DNA from 2 places in the Shewanella sp. GXUN23E genome. Region 2 is predicted to be linked to the other one. Evidence: predicted binding sites of a transcription regulator. Region 2 holds the regulator's gene; the other holds the start of a gene.

Region 1 (7,182 bases), on a different contig from region 2:
GCTGTGCAGGATTCCGGCGGTTTTACTGACATTTCAGACTACAGGCCTTACAATCGCCGGCCCTGACAGACCAATACTGATACCCATGGAAAACACCGAATACCGCAAGGGCGTTATTCTCGCCCTCTGCGCCTACAGCATGTGGGGCTTTGCTCCCCTGTATTTCAAATTACTGGACCAGGTTTCTGCCACTGAAATCCTGCTGCATCGCATCATCTGGTCCTTTGTATTTATGATGATTCTGATGCTGTTTGTTGGCAATTTCAGCAAAGTCCGCGAAATCCTCAAACGCCCCAAACAGCTGGGGATACTTTGTATAACGTCAGTGCTTATCGCGGGCAACTGGCTGCTGTTTATCTGGGCCGTCAACAATGATCACATGCTTGATGCCAGCCTGGGCTATTACATCAATCCACTGTTCAACGTCATGCTGGGTATGGTGTTTTTGGGTGAGCGTCTGCGCAAACTGCAGTGGGTCGCTGTCAGTCTGGCCGCCATCGGCGTACTCATCCAGATTGTCTCCTTTGGCTCAGTACCCGTTGTTTCCATCGGCCTGGCCACCTCGTTTGGGTTGTATGCCCTGCTGCGCAAGAAGGTCAATATTGACGCCCAAAGTGGTCTGCTGCTGGAAACGGCACTGCTGGTACCTCTGGCCCTGGCCTACATGCTGTGGATGCCACAGGAAGCTGGAGCCAACATGCTGACCAACAGCATGGATATGAATTTACTGCTGATGGCGGCAGGCATTGTCACCTCAGTGCCGCTGCTGTGCTTTGCCGGCGCCGCCATACGTATTCCTTTAACCATTCTGGGATTTTTTCAGTACATCGGCCCCAGCATCATGTTTCTACTGGCAATTACCCTGTTTGGCGAGCCCTTCGACATGGAAAAGAGCATCACCTTCGGCTTTATCTGGCTGGCGCTGATCGCATTCACAACAGACATGGTTTATAAACGCCGGCGGGAAATGAAAACGGCCCGCGCCTGATTGCGGGTTGTATATCCCTCACCAGGCTGGGCTCAATTGAGCTTGGGCTGCGCGGCAGTCATTAACCTTTGATGCCGGAAAGCAACAAGGGAGCCAACGGCTCCCTTGTGATTTTGGGTGAAGCAAAACGAAGCATGGTTACAATGCGGCAATCAAGCGCTCGGCATCTGAGGTACTGACAATGATGACATACCCTTTGTGAGTCGGGATCAGTACCTGCGTACCTGTGCCTACCGCCATCAGCGCTTTCTGACCGTCATCCAGCCTGAACCAACCCAGCTGAAACCCCGGCATGCCCATGCCATTGGTGCGCAAGTCCGGCTTCAGACCCGGCTCCTCATTCAGATTAATCTCTCTGACACCACCGGCAATCAGCTCACTGCGCGCCAAGGTCTCGCCATAAAAAGGCACATCCAGACGGAACTGAGTCATATTCAGGCTCACTTCGGCGCTTTGGGCTTTGTACCAAGCCCATGAAAATATCAGAGTTAATCCCAGCACCAGAACAACAGAGATGGATTTGGCGGCAGCAGGCAATGGTTTACGCCACAGAAATACAGCAATCACCACCATCACCAGAGTCAACACCAAAAAACTCAGATTGCCGCTGCTGCCCAAACCAACGATATCGAAATGCTGCTCGTGCATACCTGTATTCCTGTATAGAAAACCACCAGGCATCCAGAGTCACATATCGAGACATATTATGTCAATCAGTTGATCACATCCTTCAACTCCAGCATCAGGATCTTGGATTTGCGCTGGTAGTTGTACAGTTGCTTCTTCTTGGTTGGTAGGGCGTCAACATCCACTATGTTGAAGCCATGTTCCAAAAACCAGTGAATACTGCGGGTGGTCAGTGCAAACAGCCGATCATAACCGCGTCCCTTGGCCTGACCAATGATGTGACGCAGCAGCAAACTGCCGCGATCGGCATCACGGTAGTCAGGATGCACCACCAAACAGGCGAATTCACCGGCGTTGTCTTCTTCAAAGGGATACAGGGCAGCGCAGCCGATGATCAGGCTGTCACGCTCAACCACCATAAACTGCTCAATCTCCATTTCCAGTTGCTCGCGTGAGCGACGCACCAGAATGCCCTGCTCTTCCAACGGACGGATAAGGTTCAGCACCCCGCCGATATCAGCAATGCTGGCACGTCGCAGGCGCTCGGCACTCTCGGTCACTATCTGGGTACCTATGCCATCACGGGTAAACAGCTCCTGCAACAGCGCACCATCCTGTAAATGGCTGATCAGGTGACATCTGGGAACCCCACGACGGCAAGCTTCCACGCAGGCTTCCACAAAGGCTTTTGAGGCCGGACAGATTTGCTCACCGTGCTGAGTCAGATAACTAAGGGCTTCACCCGGCAGGATTTCACTGATCACCGAACCATCCTCATCCAGCAGACCGTGTTGATGGCTGAAACCAATGATTTTGTCCGCCTTGAGGCGAATGGCAATTTGCGTCGCCACCTCTTCGGCGGTCAGATTGAAGCTTTCGCCGGTCACGGAAACTGCCACCGGCCCAACCAGTACGATGCAATCTTTCGCCAACTGCTGCTGCAACCCTTCCACATCAATACGACGCACCCGACCGGACAGGCAATAGTCCACGCCTTCATCCACTCCCAAGGGCTGAGCGATAACGAAGTTACCGCTGACCACATTGATATTGGCTCCCTGCATCGGCGTATTGGATAGTCCCATGGACAGACGGGCCATAATATCGAATTGCAGTGAGCCGCTGACCTGGCGGATGACTTTCAGGCTGGGCTCATCGGTGATCCGCACGCCATGATGAAATACCGCCTCCAGCCCGCGAGCTGCCAATTCAGCATCGATTTGCGGTCTGGCACCGTGCACCAGCACCAACTTGATCCCCAGACTGTGCAGCAGCGCAACATCATTGATGATGGCGCGATACTCCCCATCCTGAATGGCCTCACCACCCAGCATAATGACAAAAGTCTTGCCTCTGTGGGCATTTACATAGGGCGCGGAGTGACGAAAGCTGTCAATCAACTGCGCAGTTGCGGCGTTCAAGGGCATACCTCACATGGAATAAATACAAATTCATTACACGCGAATAATAGTGCATCAAAATTCACATAAAAAGCATTTATTTGCACATATAGAGAATTTTTTGATTGCAATCAGATAACCTGGAATGACGGCAGCCAAATTAAGCCCAAAAAAAAGCCCCCTCAGTTGAGGGGGCTTTCAAGAAACGCTATAGAATCAATTACTTGATCTTGGCTTCTTTGTAGATAACATGCTGACGGATCACAGGATCAAACTTCTTGATCTCCATCTTTTCTGGCATGTTACGCTTGTTCTTGTCAGTAGTGTAGAAGTGACCAGTCTTGGCAGATGATACCAGCTTGATCTTCTCGCGGTTACCTTTAGCTTTAGCCATGATCTATTACACCTTCTCGCCACGGGCACGAAGTTCAGCAACAACTACTTCGATACCTTTCTTATCGATGATACGCATACCTTTAGTGGAAACACGCAGCTGTACAAAGCGCTTTTCAGTTTCCAACCAGAAACGGTGGTTCTGCAGGTTAGGTAAAAAACGACGACGGGTCGCGTTTTTTGCGTGCGAACGGTTGTTACCAACCATTGGTCGCTTGCCAGTTACTTGGCATACTCTTGACATGTCAATCTTCTCCAAAAAACAATTTTAACGCTCGAGCATTAATGTGCCTCGTATGGCCGTCGCCCGAGGCACACGAAGGGCGCATTTTATACAGGATTGCAGGGGAAAGATCAAGCGGTGATTAAGTAATCCACCCTCGTTCCGCGAAGGATACAATCTCGCGATCCCCTACTACCATATGATCCAGCAAGGATACGTCTATGGTTGCCAACGCATTTTTCAATCGCTCAGTAATTCGCCTGTCAGCCTGACTGGGCTCGGCGATACCAGACGGATGATTGTGGCAAACAATGACGGCAGCCGCATTGTTCTCCAGCACCAGAGACACCACTTCGCGTGGATAAACCGACGCAGAATCTATGGTTCCCCGGAATAATTCAACGAATTGAATCACCCTGTGCTGACTGTCCAGTAGCAAAATGGCAAACACTTCATAAGGCCTGTCTGCCAACTGCGTCATCAGATAATCCCGGGTTAAATCAGGATTGGTCAACACCTGCCCTCGCAGCAGGTTTTCGCGGGCAATACGGCGCGCAAGTTCTGCGGCCGCCTGAAGCTGCGCGTATTTTACCGATCCCACACCACGAAGTCGACACACCTTCGACTTTGGAGCGCAAAAGAGTGCGCGGATCCCACCAAATTCGGCTAAAAGTCGCCTGCCGAGGGTCACCGCACTCTCTCCCGGCGTACCATTTCGCAGTAAAACTGCCAGCAACTCGGCATCAGACAAGCTGCTGCAACCTTTGGTCAGCAACTTATCCCGCGGGCCTTCTCCTTCCGGCCAATCCTTGATCCCCATGTTCTTTCCCTGTGCGATTAACTCTCACAAGTATGGCCCAGAATTGATTTTGTCAGCCTGCGCTCACCACAGCGGTATCTCGCGCCAGCCTCCAATTCCGTGGCAGCCGGTGCGCAAATGTCACTTTCACGGCAGCAAATGACAATCAAATACATTAAGAACGATATTTGCCTTGCATGAGTTGGTGCGCAAAACAGAGAAATCACGGCTTCCTGAAGTCACACGGATACCTAACCCAAAAGGGAATATGATAAGGTTAGCGCCTCTGGATTGAGCCTTGGACAATAACCGTGAGCCTGAATCACAAGAAAATTCTGCTGGGTATCGGCGGGGGTATCGCCGCCTACAAGAGTGCCGACCTGGTACGCCGCCTTAAAGAGCGCGGCGCCGAAGTGCGGGTCGTAATGACCCAAAGCGCCATGGAATTTATTACACCGCTGACACTGCAGGCACTCAGTGGTCATCCGGTGGCCTCAGATCTGCTGGATCCTGCGGCTGAAGCCGCAATGGGCCACATAGAGCTGGCCCGCTGGGCAGATCTGTTTATCATCGCCCCGGCCACTGCCAATGTGCTGGCCCGAATGCAGGCTGGCATGGCTGACGAGCTGCTGACCACCTGCGCACTGGCAACCGGTTCGCCGGTAGTTGTCTGTCCGGCAATGAATCAGCAGATGTATATACATGCAGCGACTCAACATAACCTCAGGGTATTGGGTGAACGCGGCGTGCATATCTGGGGACCGGACAGCGGCAGCCAGGCCTGCGGCGAAGTGGGCCCTGGACGTATGCTGGAGCCATTGGATATTGCCAAACGTGCAGAAGCCTTCTTTGGTAATAAACCGCTTAAAGGTCAAAAGCTGCTGCTGACCGCCGGCCCCACCCGCGAAGCCATTGACCCGGTGCGTTATATCTCCAACCACAGTTCAGGCAAAATGGGCTTTGCCATCGCTGCCAAAGCCGCCGAGATGGGCGCGCAGGTGACCTTGGTTACCGGCCCGGTGAATCTGCCTACACCCGCAGGCGTACAGCGCATCGATGTGCAATCGGCGCAGCAGATGCTGGAGGCAGTGATGGCTGAAGTCAAAGGTCAGGATATTTTTATCGGCTGCGCCGCCGTGGCCGACTACCGTATCGACAAAATTGCCGATGCCAAGATCAAAAAATCTGCCGAGACCATGCAACTTGCACTGGTGCGCAATCCTGATATCTTAGCGACGGTCGCCGCGCTGGCAGATAAACCTTTCACCGTAGGTTTTGCCGCTGAAACCCATGATGTCGAGCATTACGCCAAAGACAAAATGCAGCGCAAACAACTGGATATGATTGCCGCCAACGATGTCTCCACGCCGGGACAAGGCTTCAACGCCGATACCAACGCACTCAAAGTCTTCTGGCCAGAAGGCTGTGAAGAGCTGCCTGCGACCGATAAGCACACTCTTGCCGGGCAACTGCTCGGTGTGATCGCCAGAGTTAAAGAAGCACGATGAAAACACCTATTGAACTGAAAATCCTCGATTCCCGTATCGGCTCAGAATTCCCGTTGCCAGCCTATGCCACCCCAGGCAGTGCTGGCATGGATCTGCGCGCCATGACAGACACAGCGCTGACCATAGCGCCGGGTGAAACTGTGCTGATCCCAACCGGCATCGCCGTCCATGTTGCCGATCCTGCTCTGGCAGCCGTCATTCTGCCCCGCTCTGGCCTGGGCCATAAGCACGGTATCGTGCTGGGTAATCTGGTTGGCCTTATCGATTCTGATTATCAGGGCCCGCTGATGGTGTCCTGCTGGAACCGCAGCAGTGAACCTTTCACCATTGAAATCGGCGACCGCTTGGCACAACTGGTTTTCGTACCCGTAGTACAGGCAGAATTCCGTCTGGTGGATGAATTTGCCAGCTCAGATCGTGGCGAAGGTGGATTCGGTCACTCAGGAACCAAATAAGCACTCAGGTTCCCAATAATAATACCCAGCCCCAGGTTGACCTGCGCCGGTGCGATGCCATTGCATCGCCCTGAGTGGCGGCAGGAAACGAAGTTGGAAGCTGACAAAAGTTGTAATTGAGCGAAGGATACTGCAATGGCCGTAAGCCAAAAAATCAACCGGCGTGAACATATTCTCCAGTGCCTGGCCCAGATGCTGGAGACCAATCCGGGAGAACGTATCACCACCAAAAAACTGGCTGCCGAAGTCGGCGTTTCCGAGGCGGCGCTGTACCGTCACTTTCCCAGCAAAGCACGTATGTTCGAAGGGCTAATTGACTTTATTGAAGACTCGCTGCTGACCCGCATCAACCTCATCATGGATGAAGAAAAAGACACCATGCGCCGCTGCCAGTTGACCCTGCAACTGCTGCTGGTGTTTGCCGAACGCAACCCGGGCATCTCCCGGGTGCTGAATGGTGATGCTCTGCTGGGTGAAAACGAGCGTCTGCGCAGCCGCATCAGCAACTTGTTTGCCAAAATCGAAACCCAGCTCAAGCAGATCCTGCGTGAAAAGACCCTGCGCGAAGGCAAGGGCTTCAATCTGGATGAAGCGATTCTGGCCAACCTGCTGCTGGCCGTGGCTGAAGGCCGTGTTGCGCAATTTGTGCGCAGCGAGTTTAAACTCAAGCCAACCGACCATTTTGAACAGCAATGGACCTTTATCCAGCAGCAACTGCTGCAAAGCTGATCCATACCGGCATCGGTGAATTTGCACCGATGCCCACTCCCCAACCCGTCAGTTCCTTAG
Region 2 (7,182 bases):
TGCCTGTGAGGTTGGCATCTTTTGGGTATGCACTGCCAGGGACGGTACTGGCCATCGGTGTGTTGGGACCGCTGACCGTGGCGGATTTCGCCATCAATGATGTGTTCGCCTGGTATGGTACATCCGGCCCCGGACTGATCTTTACCGGTACCACCTTGGCTCTGGTGTTCGCCTTCTGTATCCGCTTTGCTGCCATTGCGATTGGCAGTATTGAGGGCAGTTACAAGCGTATTTCTCCCTCGATGGATATGGCGACTGTCACCATGGGCAAGTCGCCACTGGCACTGTTTTCGCAAATTCATCTGCCGTTACTGCGCAAAGGCCTGTTTGCCGGCATGTTGCTGGTGTTTATCGAAGCCATGAAAGAGTTGCCTGCCGCCTTGCTGCTGCGGCCGCCCGGATACGAGAATCTTGCCACCCATGTATTCCAGTACGTCTCCGATGAACAACTGGAACATGGCGCGCTGGCAGCCATAGTGATTGTATTGGTGGGTTTGCTGCCACTGATTTATTTGAACCGTTCTTTTGAACAGGAAAACTGAGTATGTCGGCGTTATCCCTTAAAGGTGTTTGCAGTGAATATGCCGGGGTTCAGGTGCTCAAGCAGCTGGATCTGGAGATGGCTCAGGGGGAAATACTGGCACTGCTGGGCCCCAGCGGCTGTGGTAAAACGACTTTGCTGCGGGCCATTGCCGGATTGCAGGCTATTTCCGCCGGCAGCATTGCGGTTCAGGGGCAGAGCGTCAACGATGATGGTCTGTTTGTCCCCAGTGAGCAGCGCGGGATCGGTATGATCTTTCAGGATTATGCCTTGTTTCCTCATTTAACCGTTGCCGATAATGTGCTGTTTGGTGTGGTTGAGAAAGACAGATTCCGGCGTAATGCTCTGCTTGAGGAAATGCTGGCGCTGGTGAAGCTGTCCGGGCTTGAGCTGCGTTATCCCCATGAACTGTCCGGAGGCCAGCAGCAGCGGGTAGCGATTGCCAGAGCGCTGGCCTGCAAACCAAGGCTGTTGCTGTTGGATGAGCCATTTTCCAATATCGATGGTCAGGTTCGCCATGAGTTGATGCTCGAGATCCGCGCGATTTTGAAAAGTCGTAAGGTCAGTGCTGTATTTGTAACTCACAGTAAGGACGAGGCCTTCGTGTTTGCGGATAAACTGGCGCTGTTCAAGGGCGGTCATCTGGTGCAGCACGGCAGTGCAGAGGAGCTTTATTATCAACCCAGTGAACGCTATGTGGCTGATTTCCTTGGACAGGGAAACTATCTGCCCATTGACGTTATCGATGCGTTTCACATTGACAGCCCTCTAGGTCAGCTTCGCAGCAGCCAGATGCTCAGGTTCCCCGAAGGTTATCAGGGCGAGGTGCTGCTGCGGCCGCAGCAATTGACTTTACACGCGGATGATAATGGTGAGGCCGTTGTTGTTGAGCGGCGTTTTCTGGGAAATGTCTGCCATTACACAGTGGCTCAGGCGGGTGAGCAATTACAGGTTCGCAGTCAATTAACTCAGCTGCAGCCCGGACAAAGAGTCAGGCTGCTGACTCAGGACCATCCTCTGGTGATTTTCTAACCCATCGTTCTCTTGGTAAATCCTGGTTTCGTTTTCACATCATTGTGTTAGCTTAGACAGAGCAAAAACTGCACAGTGACAGTAACAATGAAAATGATAATAAGGAGAGGGGTATGGCTGGCGGTGCTGCTGGCATTCCCCGGATGGACCATGGACAGAATCACCGGCAAGTCGTTTGCAACGCGTTCAGAGGTTTATGCAACCCAGGGAATGGCGGCAACCAGTCAGCCTCTGGCAACCCAGGTCGCACTGGATATACTCAAACAGGGTGGCAATGCCGTTGATGCGGCCATCGCCGCCAACGCCATGCTGGGATTGGTGGAGCCTACCGGCGCTGGAATTGGCGGCGATTTGTTCGCAATTGTCTGGTCTGCCAAAGATAAACGCCTCTATGGCCTGAATGCGTCGGGCCGCAGTCCAAAATCTCTGACTCTCGATATGTTGACTGCCATGGGGCTGGAATACCTGCCGCCTTATGGACCTTTGTCTGTCTCTGTGCCCGGCACTGTCGATGGCTGGTTTGAATTGCATGACAGATTTGGCAAGCTGCCCATGACGGCCATTCTCAATCCTTCCATCGAGTATGCCGAACAGGGTTTTCCGGTGTCTGAGCTTATTGCCTATTACCTGCAGAAAAACGCTGCGCGGTTAGCGCAATATCCGGGCTTTGCGCAGGTATTCATGCCAGCGGGTAAGACGCCTGCGACCGGCGAACTGTTCCGTAATCCCGCGCTTGCAAGCAGTTACCGCAAAATTTCAAAGGGTGGCCGCGAGGCCTTCTACAAAGGCGAAATCGCCCGCACCATCGCGCAGTACATGCAATCTCAGGGGGGATATCTCTCCTATGAGGATTTGGCCTCCCACACCAGCGAGTGGGTTGACCCAGTGGCGGTAAATTACCGAGGTTATGATCTTTGGGAATTGCCGCCCAATGGTCAGGGCATAGCAGCACAGCAGATTCTGAAAACCCTTGAGCCTTTTGATTTGGCAAAGATGGGGCAGACCAGCGCCGAGTATGTGCACTTGTTTGTCGAGGCCAAGAAACTGGCCTTTGCCGACAGGGCGAAATTCTATGCTGATCCAGCTTTTAACGATATTCCGGTAGCGGCACTGATTTCAGAACAATATAACCGTGAGCGTGCCGGACTTATCGATCCTGGCAAAGCTGCCAAAAGCGTGGCACCGGGGAATCCCAATCTGCAACATGGTGACACTGTTTACCTCACCACTGCTGATCGGGACGGTAATATGGTGTCGCTTATTCAAAGTAATTTCCGCGGTATGGGCTCGGGAATGACTCCGCCAGGACTTGGTTTTGTGCTGCAGGACCGGGGGCAGCTATTCGATTTGACACCCGGGCGGTTCAATTCCTATGCGCCGGGTAAGCGGCCGTTTCACACTATTATTCCGGCTTTTGTGACCAAAGATGGTCAGCCATGGTTGAGTTTCGGCGTAATGGGTGGTGCAACTCAGCCGCAGATGCATGCGCAGATCATGATCAATCTGATTGATTTTGGTATGAATCTGCAGGAAGCCGGGGATGCGCCGCGGATTGTACATTCGCACTCCGCTCAGCCCACAGGTGAGACCATGACAGACGGCGGCTATGTGAGTCTGGAGTCAGGCTTCCCGATGGAAACCCGCAGAGAACTGGCCGAAAAAGGGCACGTTATTCGCGACAGTGTGGGGATATTCGGCGGCTATCAGGCTATCGGCAGGGATGTACAGCGCGGTGTTTACCGCGGGGCATCCGAGAGTCGCAAGGATGGTCAGGCAGCAGGTTATTAACGTCGGCCTGTGGTTGCTTGATGAGCACACCCAATAGCCGATTGGCACCCAGCAAAGTCTGTTAAATCAGCGGATTTGGGTTATGTCACATTTTTACACCTGAGTGTGCTGTCTGTATGCAGATTGGGGTAAAGTTGCAACCCTATGTTGCCGACAAATTTCAAATGCACAAGGTGAGATGATAATGGAAAACCAGGTTATGCCCCGTGAACAACTTGGAGTCTGCGCGGAAGGGAACTTACACAGTGTTTACCTGATGTTTAATGCCAATGATGGCGTGGAACAACAGTTGCGCCCCTGTCTTGCCAATGTCGCTCAGTATATTCATGAACTGGCGGATCAGTATGCCGACAGTGCCTTCAACGGCTTTGTGGCCATTGGTGCCAATTTCTGGGATGCGCTGTATCCCCACGCCCGTCCGGCTCAGCTAAAGCCATTCCCGGCTATGGAAGCGGGGAATCGCGATGCCCCGGCTATTGAGTTTGATCTGTTTGTGCACCTTCGCTGTGACCGGCTGGATATTCTGCATCTGGTGGCCAATGAAGTGGCTCAGATGCTGGAAGGATTGGTTGAGCTGGTTGATGAAGAGCGGGGATTCCGCTTTATGGACAATCGCGATCTGACCGGGTTTGTGGATGGAACTGAAAATCCCAAAGGTCGTCATCGTCAGCAGGTTGCACTGGTAGGAGAGGAGGATGTGGGATTTACCGGTGGCAGCTATGTGCATGTGCAGAAGTATGCCCATAACCTGAGCAAGTGGCATCGTTTGCCAATCAAAAAACAGGAAGACATCATTGGCCGTACCAAGCAGGATAATATTGAGTATGCCTCTGAAGACAAGCCGCTGACCAGTCATATCAAGCGGGTGAATCTGAAGGATGAGCAGGGAAACTCTATGGAAATCCTGCGTCAGAGTATGCCCTACGGCAGTGTACGTGAGCAGGGACTGATGTTTATTTCTGTGTGCCGTACATCCAGTCATTTCGAAAAAATGCTGGCATCCATGGTTCATGGTGATGGAGCAGGTCATCATGATCACCTGATGCACTTTACCCAGGCGTTGACCGGCTCATCGTTCTTTGCGCCATCGCTGGATTATATGCTCAGGTATGCAGATTGAGCTGAAGCAATAAATCGACATGATACAAAAAACGCGCCGGATGGCGCGTTTTTTGTCAATGTCACAGAATCACTCTGTGTAATTGAACAGATCTTTGACTGTGTCCAGCGTACTTTCAATATCCTTGATATTGGCCGGGCAAATAAAGATGGTGTCATCTCCGGCAATGGTACCCAGGATGCCTTCCGGCTTGCCCATGGAATCAAGCAGTCTGGCAATCAACTGTGCGGCACCAGGGCTGGTACGCACCACTATCATGGCCTGGTTGTGGTCAACGTCCAGTACCAGATTTTTTACCGGACTGCCGGCAGTGGGAACCCCCAGTTCAGCTGGCAAACAATACACCATCTCCTGCTTGGCATTGCGGGTGCGCACTGCGCCAAATTTGCTCAGCATTCGGGAGACTTTGGACTGGTTGATATTGCTGAATCCTTCAGCCTGCAAGGCGGTCACGATTTCGCTTTGAGAGCCGAAACGCTCCTCTTTCAGCAGCGCTTTGAACACCTTGATGAGTTCATCCTGATTTTTGCTTGTGGTCATAAGTTTTTCATCTTATTCATTCGACCCGGAGATTGTGAATACCAGCGGCAAATATGTCAACATTTTGCCGCTTTTGGTGAATAAAAATGCATTAAGGCACAAGGTTGAATTAGTTTCAGCCAGCACTGTGATGCTGATTTCATAAAGGATGTCAGCAAATTGCACCACTCCAATGGAGGGGCATTCGGCTTAAGTCTCATTGATATTTGGATGACGATAAAGTAATGTGGCGCCATCATGGAATTGGATGTATGTCACATATATCCGAAGCTTAGACGGAGATAACTATGAAAGTTGCTGTTCTTGGTGCTGCTGGTGGTATTGGTCAGGCCCTGGCGTTGTTGTTGAAAACCCAACTGCCTGCCGGTTCGAAATTGTCCCTGTATGATATTGCACCTGTTACCCCGGGTGTTGCTGTGGATCTGAGCCATATCCCCACTGACGTAGATGTAAAGGGATTTGCTGGCGAGGACCCAACTCCTGCGCTGGAAGGCGCTGATATCGTACTTATCTCTGCGGGTGTTGCCCGTAAGCCAGGTATGGATCGCAGCGATCTGTTCAATATCAATGCCGGCATTGTGCGCAACCTGATTGAAAAGGTTGCAGTAACCTGTCCAAAAGCCTTGGTCGGTGTGATCACCAACCCGGTTAACACGACTGTGGCTATTGCTGCTGAAGTGCTGAAAAAGGCCGGTGTTTATGACAAGAACCGTCTGTTCGGCGTGACCACTCTGGACGTTATCCGCTCCGAAACCTTTATTGCAGAAGCAAAAGGCCTGAAAGTGGACGATGTAAAGATCAATGTGATTGGTGGCCACAGCGGCGTAACCATTCTGCCTTTGCTGTCTCAGGTGGAAGGTGTGACCTTCTCCGACGAGGAAGTGGCTGCATTGACCCACCGTATCCAGAATGCCGGTACTGAAGTGGTTGAAGCCAAAGCCGGTGGCGGCAGTGCGACGCTGTCCATGGGGCAGGCAGCATTCCGTTTCTGTATGTCACTGGTTCGTGGCCTGCAGGGGCAAGCCAATGTAGTTGAATGTGCTTACATTGATGGTGGCAGTGAGCATGCGGTTTTCTTCGCCCAACCAGTGCTGCTGGGTAAAAACGGCGTGGAAAAAGTGCTGCCTTACGGTGAAATCAGTGCGTTCGAAGCCAATGCCCGTGATGGTATGCTCGATACCCTGAAAGGTGATATTCAGTTGGGTGTGGACTTCGTCAAGTAATCCAGACCGTTGCAGCTGCTTAAAATAAAAGCGAAGGCCTGACCTTCGCTTTTTTTATGCCTTGATTGCCCGCCTTGCATGGAGTTGGCACCGGTCGTTGAGTGCTCTGTCATCCAAGGCTTGTTCCGCTGCTGTAGGATTCGGTAAGTGTGTTGAGCAAACCCTGTTCATTCTTCATGATCAATGAGTTAACCTTCAGAACAGGTTGATCTTGCAGCAACTGACAGACGTATTTCGGGAGTAACATATGCCACACAGAGTAACCTCCATGGTGCTGAGCCATGCCATTATCAGGGTGACCAATCTCAGATTAAGAACCTATATAGGTTTTAACCCGGAAGAGCAGCAGAAACAGCAGGATGTGATTATCAATATGGAAATCCATTATCCTGCAGACAAGTCGTTTGAAACAGACAATGTTGCCGATGCCCTCAACTACAAAACCATCACCAAGAGAGTTATTCAGCATGTCGAAGAGGGACGGTTTCTGTTGCTGGAAAAGCTGGTGGCCGATCTTTTGGCCATTGCCGGCGAGCATCCCAGTGTTACCCTGGCAAGGGTCACGGTGGACAAACCCCATGCGCTGCGCTTTGCCGATTCGGTGTCGTTAACGCTGGAGAGCCGTGCTCTACCAGTGGCGGAGTCATCGCTTTCTGGTATTGGTGACGCCGGTAGCAGCATGCCTGCTGCCGATTGAGTTGTTAACCTGTAGAGAATCAAACCATGACTGACCCTGCTTTAAAAGCGCCCGCCAATGCGCCGGTTGTCATTACCGGTGTAGGTAAACGCATCGGGCTTTTTCTGGCCCGGACATTTCTTTCCCGGGGGATCCCGGTTGTGGGTACCTATCGAACGCACTATCCTGCCATCGATTCGCTGTTGGAGGCCGGAGCAGATCTCCATCAGGTGGATTTTTATCAGGCGGCTCAGGTAGATGG

Evidence for each region. Region 2 encodes ArgR, which controls arginine synthesis, uptake and breakdown. Its sites were predicted from a motif close to ANTGAATANNTATTCANT; they were not measured.
Region 1: a site for ArgR is predicted at 3,054-3,071, ahead of argA (amino-acid N-acetyltransferase). Genes of this name have one in related genera too.

The regions. Positions count from the first base shown of each region.
Region 1 is NZ_JBOZWP010000009.1:44,168-51,349, forward strand. Features, by position in the region: gene rarD (EamA family transporter RarD) at 86-988, shown strand; gene ACRRUX_RS09970 (PH domain-containing protein) at 1,127-1,636, opposite strand; gene argA (amino-acid N-acetyltransferase) at 1,702-3,036, opposite strand; gene rpmG (50S ribosomal protein L33) at 3,236-3,409, opposite strand; gene rpmB (50S ribosomal protein L28) at 3,416-3,652, opposite strand; gene radC (RadC family protein) at 3,774-4,451, opposite strand; gene coaBC (bifunctional phosphopantothenoylcysteine decarboxylase/phosphopantothenate--cysteine ligase CoaBC) at 4,742-5,938, shown strand; gene dut (dUTP diphosphatase) at 5,935-6,393, shown strand; gene slmA (nucleoid occlusion factor SlmA) at 6,529-7,122, shown strand.
Region 2 is NZ_JBOZWP010000001.1:270,766-277,947, reverse strand. Features, by position in the region: gene ACRRUX_RS01200 (ABC transporter permease) at 1-542, shown strand, start outside; gene ACRRUX_RS01195 (ABC transporter ATP-binding protein) at 545-1,573, shown strand; gene ggt (gamma-glutamyltransferase) at 1,667-3,361, shown strand; gene ACRRUX_RS01185 (Dyp-type peroxidase) at 3,546-4,481, shown strand; gene argR (transcriptional regulator ArgR) at 4,551-5,021, opposite strand; gene mdh (malate dehydrogenase) at 5,309-6,244, shown strand; partial or broken gene folX (dihydroneopterin triphosphate 2'-epimerase) at 6,519-6,863, shown strand; gene folM (dihydromonapterin reductase) at 6,968-7,182, shown strand, end outside.